One region of the Streptomyces sp. NPDC058257 genome, then DNA from elsewhere that is predicted to be linked to it. Evidence: riboswitches for the same ligand, from Rfam matches in the RefSeq annotation. Region 1 holds a riboswitch; the other holds the start of a gene.
The links. A riboswitch is a leader RNA that binds a small molecule or an ion and turns the genes downstream of it on or off. The one in region 1 is predicted to bind thiamine pyrophosphate.

Region 1 (7,234 bases):
TCCGGGTAGAAGAACATCTGTGTGATCGCGTAGTCGGCGCCCGCACGGCACTTGTCGACGAAGTGCCGGACGTCGGTGTCCCAGTCGGCCGAGCGCGGATGCATCGCGGGGAAGGCCGCGACGCCCACGCAGAAGTCGCCCGACTCCTTGATCAGCCGCACCAGTTCGGCGGTGTACGTGAGGCCCTCGGGGTGCTTGACCCAGTCGGCGAGCGGGTCGCCGGGCGGGTCGCCGCGGACCGCGAGCATGTTCCTGATGCCGGCGTCCGCGTACTGCCCGATGATGTTGCGCAGCTCGGCCACGGAGTGGTCGACGGCGGTCAGGTGCGCGACCGGCGTGAGCGTCGAGTCGGCGACGATCTGCTGCGTCTCCCTGACCGTGCCCGCACGCGTCGAGCCGCCCGCTCCGTACGTCACGGAGACGAAGCTGGGAGCCACCGCCTCGACCCGGCGCAGCGCGTTCCACAGGTTCCGCTCGCCCTTCTCGGTCTTCGGCGCCGAGAACTCGAACGAGTACGTCGTCTCGCCGGTCGCGAGCATGTCACGCACGGTGCGTGCGCGATCAGATCTGGTGGAAGCAGTGCCTAGGGCCATACGGGCAGGTTAGCGACGGGGTGCCGCTACCGGCCAATCTCCGTCCAACCTGCGGACAGCCGACCCGAAGGATGGCTGAAGATCGACGATCAGGCCGAACGCAACCGCTTGGCGAAGTCGGCCGCGGCGGCGGCCGGATCGTCCGCCTCGGTGATGGCCCGCACGACGACGACACGGCGGGCGCCCGCTTCGAGCACCTCGTCCAGGTTGCCCGCGTCGATACCGCCGATGGCGAACCACGGGCGGTCCGTGCCGAGTGAGGCCGTGTACCGGACCAGGTCGAGGCCGGGGGCGTGCCGGCCGGGCTTGGTCGGGGTCGGCCAGCAGGGTCCCGTGCAGAAGTAGTCCACGCCGTCCTGGGTCGCCGCCGCGGCGGCCTCGGCGTCGGCGTGCGTGGAACGGCCGATGAGAACGTCGTCGCCCAGAACGCGGCGGGCCGCGGGCACGGGCAGGTCGCCCTGGCCCAGGTGCAGGACGTCGGCGCCGATGGCGTGCGCGACGTCCGCGCGGTCGTTCACCGCGAGGAGCTTGCCGTGCCGGCGGGCGGCGTCGGCGAAGACCTGGAGGTGTTCGAGCTCCTCGGCCGCCTCCATGCCCTTGTCCCGCAGCTGCACGATGTCGACACCGCCGCCGAGGACGGCGTCGAGGAACTCCGGGAGGTCGCCCTGGCGCTTGCGGGCGTCCACGCAGAGGTAGAGGCGGGCGTCGGCGAGCTGCTCGCGGGCAGGCTTGGTGGCCATGAAGAGGTCCCCCCGGTCGTCGGTGGCCTACGGGCCGCGTGCCCCGGGTCTCCGGGGGACACGCGGCCCGTACGCGACGGTTTTCCGTGTCGGTCGGTCAGACGGCGAGCGCCTGGGCGCGACGCTTCACCTCCGTGCCGCGATTCTCACTCAGGGCCTGCGCGGGGGTGCCGGGCAGGGTCGGGTCGGGAGTGAAGAGCCACTCCAGCATCTCTTCGTCGGAGAAGCCGTCGTCCCGCAGGAGCGTCAAGGTGCCGGTGAGGCCCTTGACGATCTTGTCGCCGTCGATGAAGGCGGCAGGCACCGCGAGCGCGCGGTTCTCACCACGGCGTACGGCGATCAGCTGGCCCTCCTTGACCAGCTGGCGCACACGCGTCACCTCGACGTCGAGCATTTCTGCGATGTCGGGGAGGTGCAGCCACTCGGGGACGAGAGCATCAGTCTTTGCGTCAATCTCGGTCACGGGGACAAGCGTATCTCCGGCCACCGACAGCGGCCGGGCGGCGGGGCACCCGGCTACGGCAGCACTGCCTTCTTCAGCGGTACCGCGGGGTCCGACGCCAGCTCCGGGGAGAGCCGGGCAGCCGCCTCGATCAGCTTGCGGCCCTGCGCGAGGTCCCGCGGGCGGCCCACCGCGAGGACGGCCACCAGGGCGCCCCGACGGAGCCAGCACACGGTCCAGGCCGCACCCGACGGGTCACCGCGCCACACCAGCTCGTCGGCCGACGCGTGGTGCCCCGCGAACTGGACGAAGCGGCCGAACTGCTCGGACCAGAAGTACGGGACGGGGTCGTACGCCGAAGGGGTCTCGCCGATGATGTTCGCGGCCACCGTGCGCGGGCCCTGGAGGGCGTTGTCCCAGTGGTGGACGAGAAGCCGCTCGCCATACCTTCCCGAAGGGAAGGAGGAGCAGTCGCCGACCGCGTACACATCGGGTTCCGACGTCCGCAGGTGATCGTCGGCGACGATCTCCCGGTGGGCGCCCAGGGTGATGCCGGAGTCCGCGAGCCAGCCGGTGGCGGGGCGCGCGCCGATGCCGACGACGACCGCGTCCGCGGGCAGCCGGGTGCCGTCGGCGAGGAGGACGCTGCCGGGCTCGACGCGGTCCACGCGCGCGTGGGTGCGCAGTTCGGCCCCGGAGTCGGCGTACCAGGACGTCATCGGCGCCGCGACAGCCGCGGGCAGGGCCCCGGCGAGCGGTCGCTCGGCGGCTTCGACGACGGTGACGGAGCAGCCCGCGTCGCGCGCCGCGGTCGCGAACTCGGCGCCGATCCAGCCCGCGCCGATGACCACGACACGGTGCTGTTCGGCGAGCACGGGCCGCAGCCGCTCGGCGTCGTCGAGGGTGCGCAGCAGGTGGACTCCGGGGACTTGGGCAGTGCCGGGCAGCAGGATCGGCTCGGCGCCGGTGGCGATGACCAGGGTGTCGTAGGGCGCCGGGCCCGACGCGGTGTCCAGTTCGCGGTCCGCCGGGCGCACGCCCGTGACCTCGTGGCCCAGGCTCAGCTCGATGCCGAGCGCCTCGAAGTCGATGTCGAAGGCGGAGCCCTCCGCCTTGCCGAGCAGCACGGCCTTGGACAGCGGCGGCCTGTCGTACGGCCGGTGGGGTTCCGCGCCGATCAGGGTGACCGCACCGGCGAACCCCTGCTCGCGCAGGGCGACGGCGGTCTGCACCCCGGCCATCCCCGCGCCCACGATGACGACGTGCCGCTTGTCCTGCCTCTGGCGCTCGCTCACCCGATCACTCTAGGGCGGCGGGTGACGCACCCCGCAGAGCGCTACGAGGAGATCTATGACACACCGTCACGGCGCATACCCGGACAGCTCCCCTACTGCCCACGGAGACCAGGGACTAGGGTGGCGGATGCAGAGCACTCGCGGGAGCCCGGACGTACCGGGCTGAGAGGGAGGCTGGGACGGCCTCCGACCGTACGAACCTGATCCGGGTCATGCCGGCGAAGGGAGGGGCTGGACGCCCATGCATCCACATACATCACCCCACGAGACGACCGATGTCGTCGTCATCGGGGGCGGCATCATCGGCCTGGTCACGGCCTGGCGGGCGGCGCAGCGCGGCCTGTCCACCGCGGTCGTGGACCCCGAACCGGGCGGCGGCGCGGCGCAGGTCGCCGCGGGCATGCTGGCCGCCGTCACCGAGCTGCACTACGGCGAGCAGACGCTGCTCGGGCTGAATCTGGCCTCCGCGCGGCGCTATCCGGAGTTCGCGGCGGAGTTGGCGGAGGCGAGCGGCCGCGATGTCGGCTACCGCGCGTGCGGCACGCTCGCCGTCGCCCTCGACTCCGACGACCGCGCCCACCTGCGTGAGCTGCACGCACTCCAGGAGCGGTCGGGGCTCACGTCGGAGTGGCTGAGCGGGCGGGAGTGCCGCCGCCTCGAACCGATGCTCGCACCGGGGGTCCGCGGCGGCCTTCGCGTCGACGGCGACCATCAGATCGACCCGCGCAGGCTCGCCGCGGCACTGCTCGTGGCCTGCGAGCGGGCGGGCGTGATCTTCCACCGTGCGTGGGCGGAGCGCCTCACGGTCGCAGGCGACCGGGCCACCGGTGTCGTCCTCGCCGACGGCACCGCCCTGGAGGCCGGGCAGACCGTGCTCGCCGCGGGCAGCCTCAGCGGGCGGCTCGCAGGTGTCCCGGAGGGCGTGCTGCCGCCCGTGCGTCCCGTGAAGGGGCAGGTCCTGCGGCTCACGGTGCCGGAGCGGTACGCGCCGTTCCTGAGCCGTACCGTGCGCGCCGTCGTGCGCGGCAGCCACGTCTACCTGGTGCCGCGCGAGAACGGCGAGCTCGTCGTCGGCGCTACCAGCGAGGAGCTCGGCTGGGACACGACGGTCACCGCGGGCGGCGTGTACGAGCTGCTCCGGGACGCCCACGAGCTCGTACCTGGCATCACGGAACTGCCGCTGACCGAGACCCGCGCGGGCCTGCGCCCCGGCTCGCCCGACAACGCGCCGCTGCTCGGCCCGACCGCGCTCCCCGGCCTCCAGCTGGCCACAGGGCACTACCGCAACGGCGTGCTTCTGACCCCCGTCACCGGCGAGGTCCTCGCGCACGCCCTGACCACCGGTGAACTGCCCGACGAGGCGCGGGGGTTCACCCCGCTGCGCTTCGTCGGCGCCTCCCTCACGCAGCGCTTCATGGAGCAGCCCGCATGACTCTCTCAGCCGTTACAGCCGTATCCGTCAACGGAGAAGCACGCGACGTGGCCGCGGGCACCACGCTCGAAGCGCTCGTCGCCACGCTCACCAGAGCTCCGTCCGGGATCGCCGCCGCGCTCAACGAAACCGTCGTCCCGCGCGCGCGGTGGTCCACCACCCCCCTCACCGACGGGGACCGCGTCGAGGTCCTCACCGCCGTCCAAGGAGGCTGAACCGGCATGGCAGACGACCCCTTCGTCATCGGCGGGCTCACTCTTTCCTCACGCCTGATCATGGGTACGGGCGGTGCGCCGAGCCTGGACATCCTCGAACGCTCCCTCGTCGCCTCCGGAACGGAGCTGACGACGGTCGCGATGCGCCGCCTCGACCCCGGTGTGCAGGGCTCGGTGCTCTCCGTCCTCGACCGGCTCGGCATCCGTGTCCTGCCGAACACGGCGGGCTGCTTCACCGCGGGCGAGGCCGTCCTGACCGCCCGGCTCGCGCGGGAGGCGCTCGGCACCGACCTGGTCAAGCTGGAGGTCATCGCGGACGAGCGCACGCTGCTCCCCGACCCGATCGAGCTCATCGACGCCGCGGAGACCCTGGTCGACGACGGCTTCACGGTCCTTCCGTACACGAACGACGACCCGGTCCTCGCCCGGAAGCTGGAGGACGTGGGCTGCGCGGCGATCATGCCTCTCGGCTCGCCCATCGGCTCCGGGCTCGGCATCCGCAACCCGCACAACTTCCAGCTCATCGTCGAGCGCGCGGGCGTGCCGGTGATTCTGGACGCGGGGGCGGGAACGGCGTCCGACGCGGCGCTCGCGATGGAGCTGGGGTGCGCGGGTGTGATGCTCGCCTCCGCCGTTACACGCGCTCAGGAGCCGGTCCTGATGGCCGAGGGCATGCGGCACGGGGTCGAGGCGGGGCGGCTCGCGTACCGGGCCGGGCGGATTCCACGTCGGCACTTCGCCGAGGCGTCGTCGCCCGCGCAGGGGATGGCCCGGCTCGATCCGGAGCGGCCCGCGTTCTGAGGGACCGCCCGCCTGTTACAGGTCGGCTGCAGTCGAGGCCCGAGCATGCCCGGGCGGGCAAGGGTGTCAGCGGTGGCTCGTAGACTCCCTTCGTGGACACGACCCTTCAGGACCCTTCCCCAGCCTTCGGCCGGGGAGACCCCATGGTCGGGCAGGTGCTCGACGGCCGCTATCGCGTGGACGGGCGGATCGCGGTCGGCGGGATGGCCACGGTCTACCGGGCCGTGGACACCCGCCTCGACCGCGTGCTCGCGCTCAAGGTGATGCACCCGACGCTGGCCGCCGACGTCTCGTTCGTCGACCGCTTCATCCGCGAGGCCAAGTCGATCGCCCGGCTCTCCCACCCGAACGTGGTGGGGGTGTACGACCAGGGCGCCGACGGCGCGTACGTCTATCTGGCCATGGAGTACATCGCGGGATGCACCCTGCGCGACGTGCTCCGCGAGCGCGGCGCCCTGCAGCCGCGCGCGGCCCTCGACATCCTGGAGCCGGTCCTCGCCGCGCTCGGCGCGGCCCACCGCGCCGGGTTCGTGCACCGCGACATGAAGCCGGAGAACGTCCTCATAGGGGATGACGGCCGGGTCAAGGTCGCTGACTTCGGACTCGTGCGCGCGGTGGACACCGTCACGAACACGACGGGCACGATCCTGGGGACGGTCTCCTATCTCGCCCCCGAGCAGATAGAGCACGGCACGGCCGACACGCGTGTGGACGTGTACGCGTGCGGGGTCGTGCTCTACGAAATGCTGACCGGCGCCAAGCCGCACTCCGGTGAGTCGCCCGCCCAGGTTCTCTACCAACACCTCCACGAGGACGTGCCGCCCCCGTCGGCGGTCGTTCCGGGCCTGGCCGTCGAGCTCGACGAGCTGGTGGCCTCCGCCACCGCCCGCAACCCCGAGGTCCGCCCGCACGACGCGGTGGCGCTCCTCGGGCAGGCCAGGCAGGCGCGGGCCGCGCTCTCCCTGGATCAGCTCGACGCGGTGCCGCCGCAGGCGCGCACGGCGGAGCACGAACCGCGCGACAACAGCGACGACCGCACCAACGTGCTCCCGCGCTCGGTGCGGCCCGTGCAGCTTCCGCTCCCCATGGACGGCGTCCAGGACCAGCGGGACCCACAGGACCAGCTCAACCGCACGAGCATCCTGGCGACGCCGCCCCCCGCTCCACCGGCGGCCCCCGATCGCAGGCGGCGCGCCAGCCCGCGCCGCGGGGTCCTCGCGATCGTCGCCGCCGTCCTTCTCGCCCTGGGTCTCGGCGCGGGCGTCTGGTACATCAATTCCGGCCAGTTCACGAAGGTCCCGCCGCTCCTGGCGAAGACCGAACCCGCGGCCAAGAAGCGCCTCGACGAGGCCGGGCTCGACGTGAAGGACGTCAAGCGCGCCTACAGCGACACCGACAAGCGCGGCACGGTCATGGCGACCGACCCCAAGGCGGGCGAGCGCATCCGTGACAACGGCCGGGTGACGCTGACCGTCTCGATGGGTCCCGAGATCGTGAAGGTCCCCAGCCTCAAGGGCACTGCCCTGGACGAGGCGAGGAGCAAGCTCAAGGACGCCGGACTGGCTCCCGGGATGACGACCAAGGCCTTCAGCGACGACGTCCGCAAGGGCTCCGTGATCAGCACGGACCCGGATTCGGGCAGCAAGCGCAAGGCGGGCTCCGCCATCGCGATGGTCGTCAGCAAGGGTGAGGCGATCGACGTCCCCGACGTGACGG
Region 2 (7,234 bases), on a different contig from region 1:
GAGGCCGGGCCGGTCCAGGGCGGTCCGGCCAGCGGTCCGGCGGGTGCGGTGGTTCCGGGCGCCCCGGTGGAGGTCACCGGAGCGCCGGACGAGGGCTATACCCCCACCCAGCGCGACCTGCCGGTCATCAATCGCGGCGACACCGTGCAAGTGGAGGTGCAGGCCATGCCCGAGCCTCCGCAGGCGCCGACCGACGAACACGGTCCGCTGTTCGTCGTGGGCGATGTGCACGGCTATCTGGACGAGCTGCTCGCGGCCCTCCACGAGCAGGGCCTCATCGACGCCGACGGCGACTGGGCCGCGGGCAACGCGCGCCTGTGGTTCCTCGGCGACTTCACCGACCGCGGGCCGGACGGCATCGGCGTCATCGACCTCGTGATGCGCCTGTCCGCTCAGGCGGCCGCCGCGGGCGGCTACTGCAAGGCCCTGATGGGCAACCACGAGCTGCTCCTGCTCGGCGCGAAGCGCTTCGGCGACACCCCGGTCAACTCGGGCGCGGGCACGGCCACCTTCCAGGCCGCCTGGCTCCTGAACGGCGGCCAGAAGACCGACATGGAGCGCCTGGAGGACCACCATCTGCAGTGGATGGCCCGCCTCGACGCGATCGAGTCGGAGGACGGGCATCTCCTGATGCACTCCGACACGACCGTCTATCTGGATTACGGCGACTCGATCGAAGCCGTGAACGACACGGTCCGCGAAACCCTCACACGCAACGACGCGGACGAGTGCTGGGACCTCTTCAGGAAGTTCACCAAGCGCTTCGCCTTCCGCGACGAGTCGGGCCCCTCCGCCGTACGTGAGCTCCTCGACATGTACGGCGGCCACCGCGTCGTCCATGGCCACAGCCCCATCCCGTATCTGCTCGGCGATGTCGGCTCCGAAGACGACTCGGACGGCGGCGGACCCGTCATCGAGGGGCCGCACATCTACGCAGGCGGACTGGCCATCGCCATGGACGGCGGAGTGACCATGGCCGGAAAACTGCTGGTCTGCCAACTGCCCTTGGATAACTGAGCGTTCACCGGGCAGGTGCACCCCTACACGATCACGTGGGCCGACGGGTCAATTTCTGGAAACCCCCTGTCACCGCGTGCCGTCACGGCTCTACCATCGGCTTATCCGTAGCAGGCTCCCCTCCGTTTCTGCCCGACGGCTCGTAGCCATGCGAGCCCCAAGCCCTACGGAGCATCGGGGGATGCACATGAACAGCGCTCCACAACTGCTCAATGAGGACCGCCCCGAGTACGAGCGAATCCTCAATGAGGCGCTGCGCACCGCACCGAACCGTCCTGATCTCGCCGCAGTGGGCCAGCGGCTCAATCCCGAACAACTGCGCACTATGGCGCTGAACGCCACCGCGCTGATAACTGCCGCTGCCACGACCGAGTACACGCACTATGTGAAGGTCCGCGAAGAACTGCGCGAAAGCGGATCTGCCGCACCACCGATCCGTGAGCGGGGCCCCGAGGGTCCGGCGGAAGCCGGCTCCGGCGGCCTCGGTCTCGCCACCACGATGGGGGAGGTCACCGCCCAGGCTTCAGGGGCTGGGGCCATCGCCGTCGTCGCGGTACTCGCGCCGGTCCTCGCCGGGGCGGCCGCCGCGATCTTCCTGCTCGTCGGCTACATCCTGAAGATGCTCAACCCCGAGCCCGCCTTCGCGGACACCCTGCTCACCGCGGGATGGCTGTTCGGCGCGCTCACCGCCGGGGGCATCCTGGTCGCTGCTGTCGGCCTGCTCCTGACGGCCCTGCGCAACGGCTCCACCTCGCTCCAGGCCGGTTCGTACGGCGAACAGAACGAGGAGGTGGCCCGTGCCAGGGAAGCCTGGGGCGAGGCACTCCTGGAGCACGGCCTCCTGCCGTTCCTGCGGGAGGCCCTGGCGGATCCGGGGACGGCGCACGCGGCTCGTACACCGGCGACGGACCCGGGCGGCCGCATGCCCCACCTCGGCTATCACAGGCCGGGGTTCAGCAGCCCGAGCGGCGGTCAGACGACGGGATCCCGCCCGAGCTTCTCGAGCCCGGACTACTCAAGCCCGGACTTCGGCGGGCCGGATCACAAGCCGGAGTAGTGCATAACGCTGCTTCGGGCGGACGCGATCTCCGCCCGCCCGAAGCACGGCGTGTACGGCAGCACCGCAGCACCGCAGCACCGCAGCACCGCAGCACCGCTGTACCGCAGCACCGCTGCTCAGTCGGCGATCGGCAGATACACGCGGTTTCCGGCTGCCGCGAACTCCTTGGACTTCTGCTCCATGCCCTCCTCGATCTCATCCCGCGTGCCGCCGTGCTCACGCCGGATGTCGTGCGAGATCTTCATGCTGCAGAACTTCGGCCCGCACATCGAGCAGAAGTGCGCCGTCTTCGCGGGCTCCGCGGGCAGCGTCTCGTCGTGGAACTCCCGTGCCGTGACGGGGTCGAGGGCCAGGTTGAACTGGTCCTCCCAGCGGAACTCGAAACGCGCGTCCGAGAGAGCGTCGTCCCAGTCCTGTGCGCCCGGGTGCCCCTTGGCGAGGTCCGCCGCGTGGGCCGCGATCTTGTAGGTGATCACGCCGGTCTTCACGTCGTCGCGGTTGGGCAGGCCCAGGTGCTCCTTGGGCGTGACGTAGCAGAGCATCGCCGTGCCCCACCAGCCGATCATCGCGGCGCCGATGCCGGAGGTGATGTGGTCGTACGCGGGTGCGATGTCGGTGGTCAGCGGGCCGAGCGTGTAGAACGGCGCCTCCTCGCAGATCTCCTGCTGAAGGTCGATGTTCTCCTTGATCTTGTGCATCGGGACGTGGCCCGGGCCCTCGATCATGGTCTGTACGCTATGACGCTTGGCGATCGTGTTGAGTTCCCCGAGCGTGCGCAACTCGGCGAACTGCGCCTCGTCGTTGGCGTCCGCGATCGAGCCGGGGCGCAGACCGTCGCCGAGCGAGTACGTCACGTCGTACGACGCGAGGATCTCGCAGAGCTCCTCGAAGTTCTCGTAGAGAAAGCTCTCCTTGTGGTGCGCGAGACACCAGGCCGCCATGATCGAGCCGCCGCGCGAGACGATGCCGGTCTTGCGATTGGCGGTCAGCGGGACGTACGGAAGGCGCACGCCCGCGTGCACCGTCATGTAGTCCACGCCCTGTTCGGCCTGCTCGATGACCGTGTCCTTGTAGATCTCCCAGGTCAGCGCCTCGGCCTGGCCATCGACCTTCTCCAGGGCCTGGTAGAGCGGCACGGTGCCGATGGGGACGGGGGAGTTGCGCAGGACCCACTCGCGGGTGGTGTGGATGTTGCGCCCGGTGGACAGGTCCATGACCGTGTCGGCGCCCCACTTGGTCGCCCAGGTCATCTTGTCCACCTCCTCCTCGATGGAGGAGGTGACCGCGGAGTTGCCGATGTTGGCGTTGACCTTCACCAGGAACTTCTTGCCGATGATCATCGGCTCGATCTCCGGGTGGTTGACGTTGGCGGGGATGACCGCGCGGCCCGCGGCGACCTCCGCGCGCACGACCTCGGGGTCGAGGTTCTCGCGGATCCCGATGAACTCCATCTCGGGCGTGATCTCGCCCCGGCGGGCGTACGCGAGCTGCGTCACCGCCTGTCCTTCGCGGCCCCGGCGCGGCTGGCGGGGGCGGCCGGGGAAGACCGCGTCGAGGTTCTTCAGGCCGCCGCGCGGCGAGGTGTGCTTGATGCCGTCGTCCTCGGGGCGTGGCGGGCGGCCCGTGTACTCCGCGGTGTCGCCGCGAGCGATGATCCAGTTCTCGCGCAGCGGCGCGAGGCCCCTGCGGACGTCGGTGTCGATGGACTCGTCGGTGTACGGCCCCGAAGTGTCGTACAGGGTCACGGCCTTGCCGTTGGTGAGGTGCACCTGGCGGACCGGCACCCGCAGGTCTGGGCGTGAGCCCTCGACATACGCCTTGTGCCAGCCGATGGACTTCCCGGCCTCGTCGCTCTGGTTCTGCGTCGAGGCAGGCGTGCGTGCGTCCGATGTGGTCATGAGACCTACTCCCTACGCCGGCATTACCCGGTAACAGGTTCGGCGGTCGACGCAGCGAATCCCGTACGGCTCGTGCACTTTTCGTGCCGCTTCGTACGGAGGTCAGCGCCCTCTCAGCCCGGTGCTCCGAGCTCCCGCGATTGCAAAGGTGGCTCCACGCTAGCGCCCTGTCGGGCGCGCTGAACAGAGGGCCTCCTCCGTTCTTGCGATGATCGGGCAGTGACCACCACAGAGCCGCCGTCCCAGCCGCCCGCCCCGAACGTGCCGCCGGACCCGCATGGGCACTCCCACAGCCACGGTCCTGCCGCGCCCGTCTCCAAGCATCTGCGCAAGGTCATCGCCGCCGTGCTGATTCCTTTCGCCACGGCGGTCGTCGTGGGGCTGGCGGTGTTCTGGCCCGGTGGCGCGCCGTCCCATGAGCGCACCGGAGTCGGCTTCGACCGTCAGACCCAGTCGGGCGAGGTCGCGAAGCTTCAGGAGCTGCCCTGCAAGGACGTGAACGCCTCGCAGACCCCGCCCAACGGCGACACCTCCACCGCCGAGGGGCAGTCCGCTGAGTCCCGCGCGAAGGGCGTCTGCAAGAAGGCGACGATCGAGGTGACCAGCGGCAAGGACAGGGGCCGCACCTTCACCGAGATCGTCCAGCCGGACTCACCGCGGCAGTTGCGCCAGGACCAGAAGGTGGTGGTCGCCTATGAGCCCACGGCCCCCGAGGCGCTGCAGTACTCGGTCACCGATGTGAACCGGAAGTTCCCCATGGCGCTGCTCGCCGGGATCTTCGCGCTCGCCGTCGTCGTGGTGGGACGGTTGCGCGGCCTCATGGCCCTCGTCGCACTGGCGTTGAGCTTCCTGGTCCTGACGTTCTTCATCCTGCCCGCGATCCTGCAGGGCTCGAATCCGCTGGTCGTGGCGGTGATCGGGGCCAGCGCCATCATGCTGATCGCGCTCTATCTGTGCCACGGCCTCACGGCGCGTACCTCGGTGGCGGTCCTCGGCACGCTGATCTCTCTGCTCCTCATCGGGCTCCTCGGCTCGCTCTTCATCGGCTGGGCGTCGCTGAGCGGCAACACGGACGACAACACCGGCCTGATCCATGGCCTGTACCCGTCCATCGACATGAGCGGTCTGCTCCTGGCCGGCGTCATCATCGGCTCGCTCGGCGTGCTCGACGATGTGACGGTGACGCAGACGTCCGCGGTCTGGGAACTGCACCAGGCCAACCCCACGATGGGCTGGCGCGGTCTGTACGGCGCGGCCATCCGCATCGGCCGCGATCACATCGCCTCGGTCGTCAACACCCTGGTACTGGCCTACGCGGGCGCCGCGCTGCCCCTGCTGCTGCTCTTCTCGATCGCGCAGAGCAGCGTGGGCACAGTGGCCAACAGCGAACTGGTGGCCGAGGAGATCGTGCGCACCCTGGTCGGTTCGATCGGCCTGGTCGCCTCGGTGCCGGTGACGACCGCGCTCGCGGCCCTGGTGGTCTCGGCCGACCGGTCGACCCCCGCGGGCGGGGCGGGGAGCACGGCGCACCCGGGCACCGCGGGCCGACCGGGAAGCGGGGCCACCCCGGCCGCCAAGCAGCCTCGCGGCGGAAAGGGCCGACGCCGCAAGGCCTGAGCCGCGATGCCTTGAGCCGCCGATATCCTGCGCCGCCGTTACTCTGCACCGCCGATGCCAAGAAATGCACCAAAATGCCGTGCGGATTCGCTCATCGGTTCGCGAGGTCAGCCCGCGCTCTGCTCCTCGGCGAGGATCCGGTCCAGCGCTTCGTCCAGGTGGGTCTCGAAGTCGGCGAGTGCCCGCTCCTGCCCCAGTGGCACCAGCTTGTCCGTGCGGTCCAGGAAGGCGAGCAGCGGCGGGATACCCACCCGGAACAGCGCCTGGTCCGCACCGACCTGAAGCCTGATGAGCACCTCGTCGAGCAGCTCGGAATCGGTGGGCTCGATGTGCACATCACCTTCGCCGCACGCCTCACCCACCCCGTCGACCAGCAACTCACGCCCGAAGGCCCAGGTCACTGGGGCGTCACCGGGAAGGTGGAAGGTCAGCCGGACGGCGTAGGGATCGCCGGTCTCGTAACGCAGCTCCACCGGGATGCGAAACGACAGCTCCTCGGAAACGAGGAAGCTCATCATGACCTCTGCCTGGACCGACTCTCGCATCGCCCGCCTACCCCGTCGCTAAAGCTCGACTGGCCAGGAACCAACTCCCTGACACTCATGGCATCTTGCTTAACGTACACATCAGATCACAAGGAGTGAGTTTTCAGATGCTGATAGAGAAAGCAAGTGTCCCCAGGAGCCTGCCGATCTCGTGCTGCAACCGCTCAGCCGCAGGCAGCAGCCGATCCGCTTGATAGGCGGGAACAGAAATCGCCATCGTCGCCGCAGTGTTACCCGCAGTGATCGGAATCGCGGCGCAGACCGTTCCCAGCGCGTACTCCTGCCGCTCGATCACCGGCTTCATCCGGCCCATTCCGTCCAGTCGGCGCAGGAAACTCCGGTCGTCACGGACCGAGTACCGAGTGATCGACTGCACCGGATATCGGGAGATGTGATCCTGCCGTCGTTCGTCGTCGAGTTGAGCGAGCAGACACTGTCCGATCGCATGCGCGTGCCCCGTCTCGCGAAAGTCCGCCCACTCCTCCACGGCCGGATTCCCGGGCGTGTCCGCGACGGCCACGACCTCGATCTCCCCCTCGCGGTACATGGCGAAATACACCGGTACGCCGATGGCGTCGCGCCAGTGCTCCAGGGCCTCACCGATCATGCCGCGACGATTCTGCTGCGCCCCGCTCGCACTGAGCCGCTCGGCCGCCTCGCCGAGCACGAACACGCCCTTGTCCCGGGACAGATATCCCTCGTGCGTCAGCGTGCGCAACAGGTGATACGCCGTGGGCAGCGCGAGCCCGGCCTCCCGGGCCAACTGCTTGGCCGGCGCCCCCTCCTGATGCGCGGAGGCCGCCTCCAGCAACCGCATCGCCCGCTGCACCGAGCCAATGAGAGTGGGCGCGGTGGCAGTTGACGCCGTGACGGCCGACGATGCCTCGTGCGGAGGATCGTTGGACGAGACGTCGGCGGGTGTGGTGTCAACCGTGGCCAAGGTTCACTCCCGAAGCGCTTGGGGGTTCCGCCCGTGCCGGGGATACACGGGTGGGAGCGCAGTGCGCCCGCGCGCGAGGCTCGCCCCGCGTCGGTTTTCGGACTCTAACCGGTGGCCACCGGCCTAAGGCACCGCACCAGAAAACTTCCCCCACCCG

Region 2: it holds a riboswitch for thiamine pyrophosphate, as region 1 does, so the genes downstream of both, thiC (phosphomethylpyrimidine synthase ThiC) here and thiO (glycine oxidase ThiO) in region 1, are expected to answer to the same signal.

What each region holds. Positions count from the first base shown of each region.
Region 1 is NZ_JBHVXJ010000012.1:219,508-226,741, reverse strand. Features, by position in the region: gene metF (methylenetetrahydrofolate reductase [NAD(P)H]) at 1-593, opposite strand, end outside; gene thiE (thiamine phosphate synthase) at 683-1,333, opposite strand; gene ACFVXC_RS27310 (Rv2175c family DNA-binding protein) at 1,431-1,796, opposite strand; gene ACFVXC_RS27305 (NAD(P)/FAD-dependent oxidoreductase) at 1,850-3,016, opposite strand; TPP riboswitch at 3,201-3,314, shown strand; gene thiO (glycine oxidase ThiO) at 3,312-4,502, shown strand; gene thiS (sulfur carrier protein ThiS) at 4,499-4,717, shown strand; gene ACFVXC_RS27290 (thiazole synthase) at 4,724-5,518, shown strand; gene pknB (Stk1 family PASTA domain-containing Ser/Thr kinase) at 5,611-7,234, shown strand, end outside.
Region 2 is NZ_JBHVXJ010000002.1:673,291-680,524, reverse strand. Features, by position in the region: gene ACFVXC_RS08530 (metallophosphoesterase) at 1-1,017, shown strand, start outside; gene ACFVXC_RS08525 (hypothetical protein) at 1,199-2,074, shown strand; gene thiC (phosphomethylpyrimidine synthase ThiC) at 2,194-3,975, opposite strand; TPP riboswitch at 3,968-4,123, opposite strand; gene ACFVXC_RS08515 (YibE/F family protein) at 4,195-5,592, shown strand; gene ACFVXC_RS08510 (SsgA family sporulation/cell division regulator) at 5,700-6,137, opposite strand; gene ACFVXC_RS08505 (IclR family transcriptional regulator) at 6,241-6,966, opposite strand.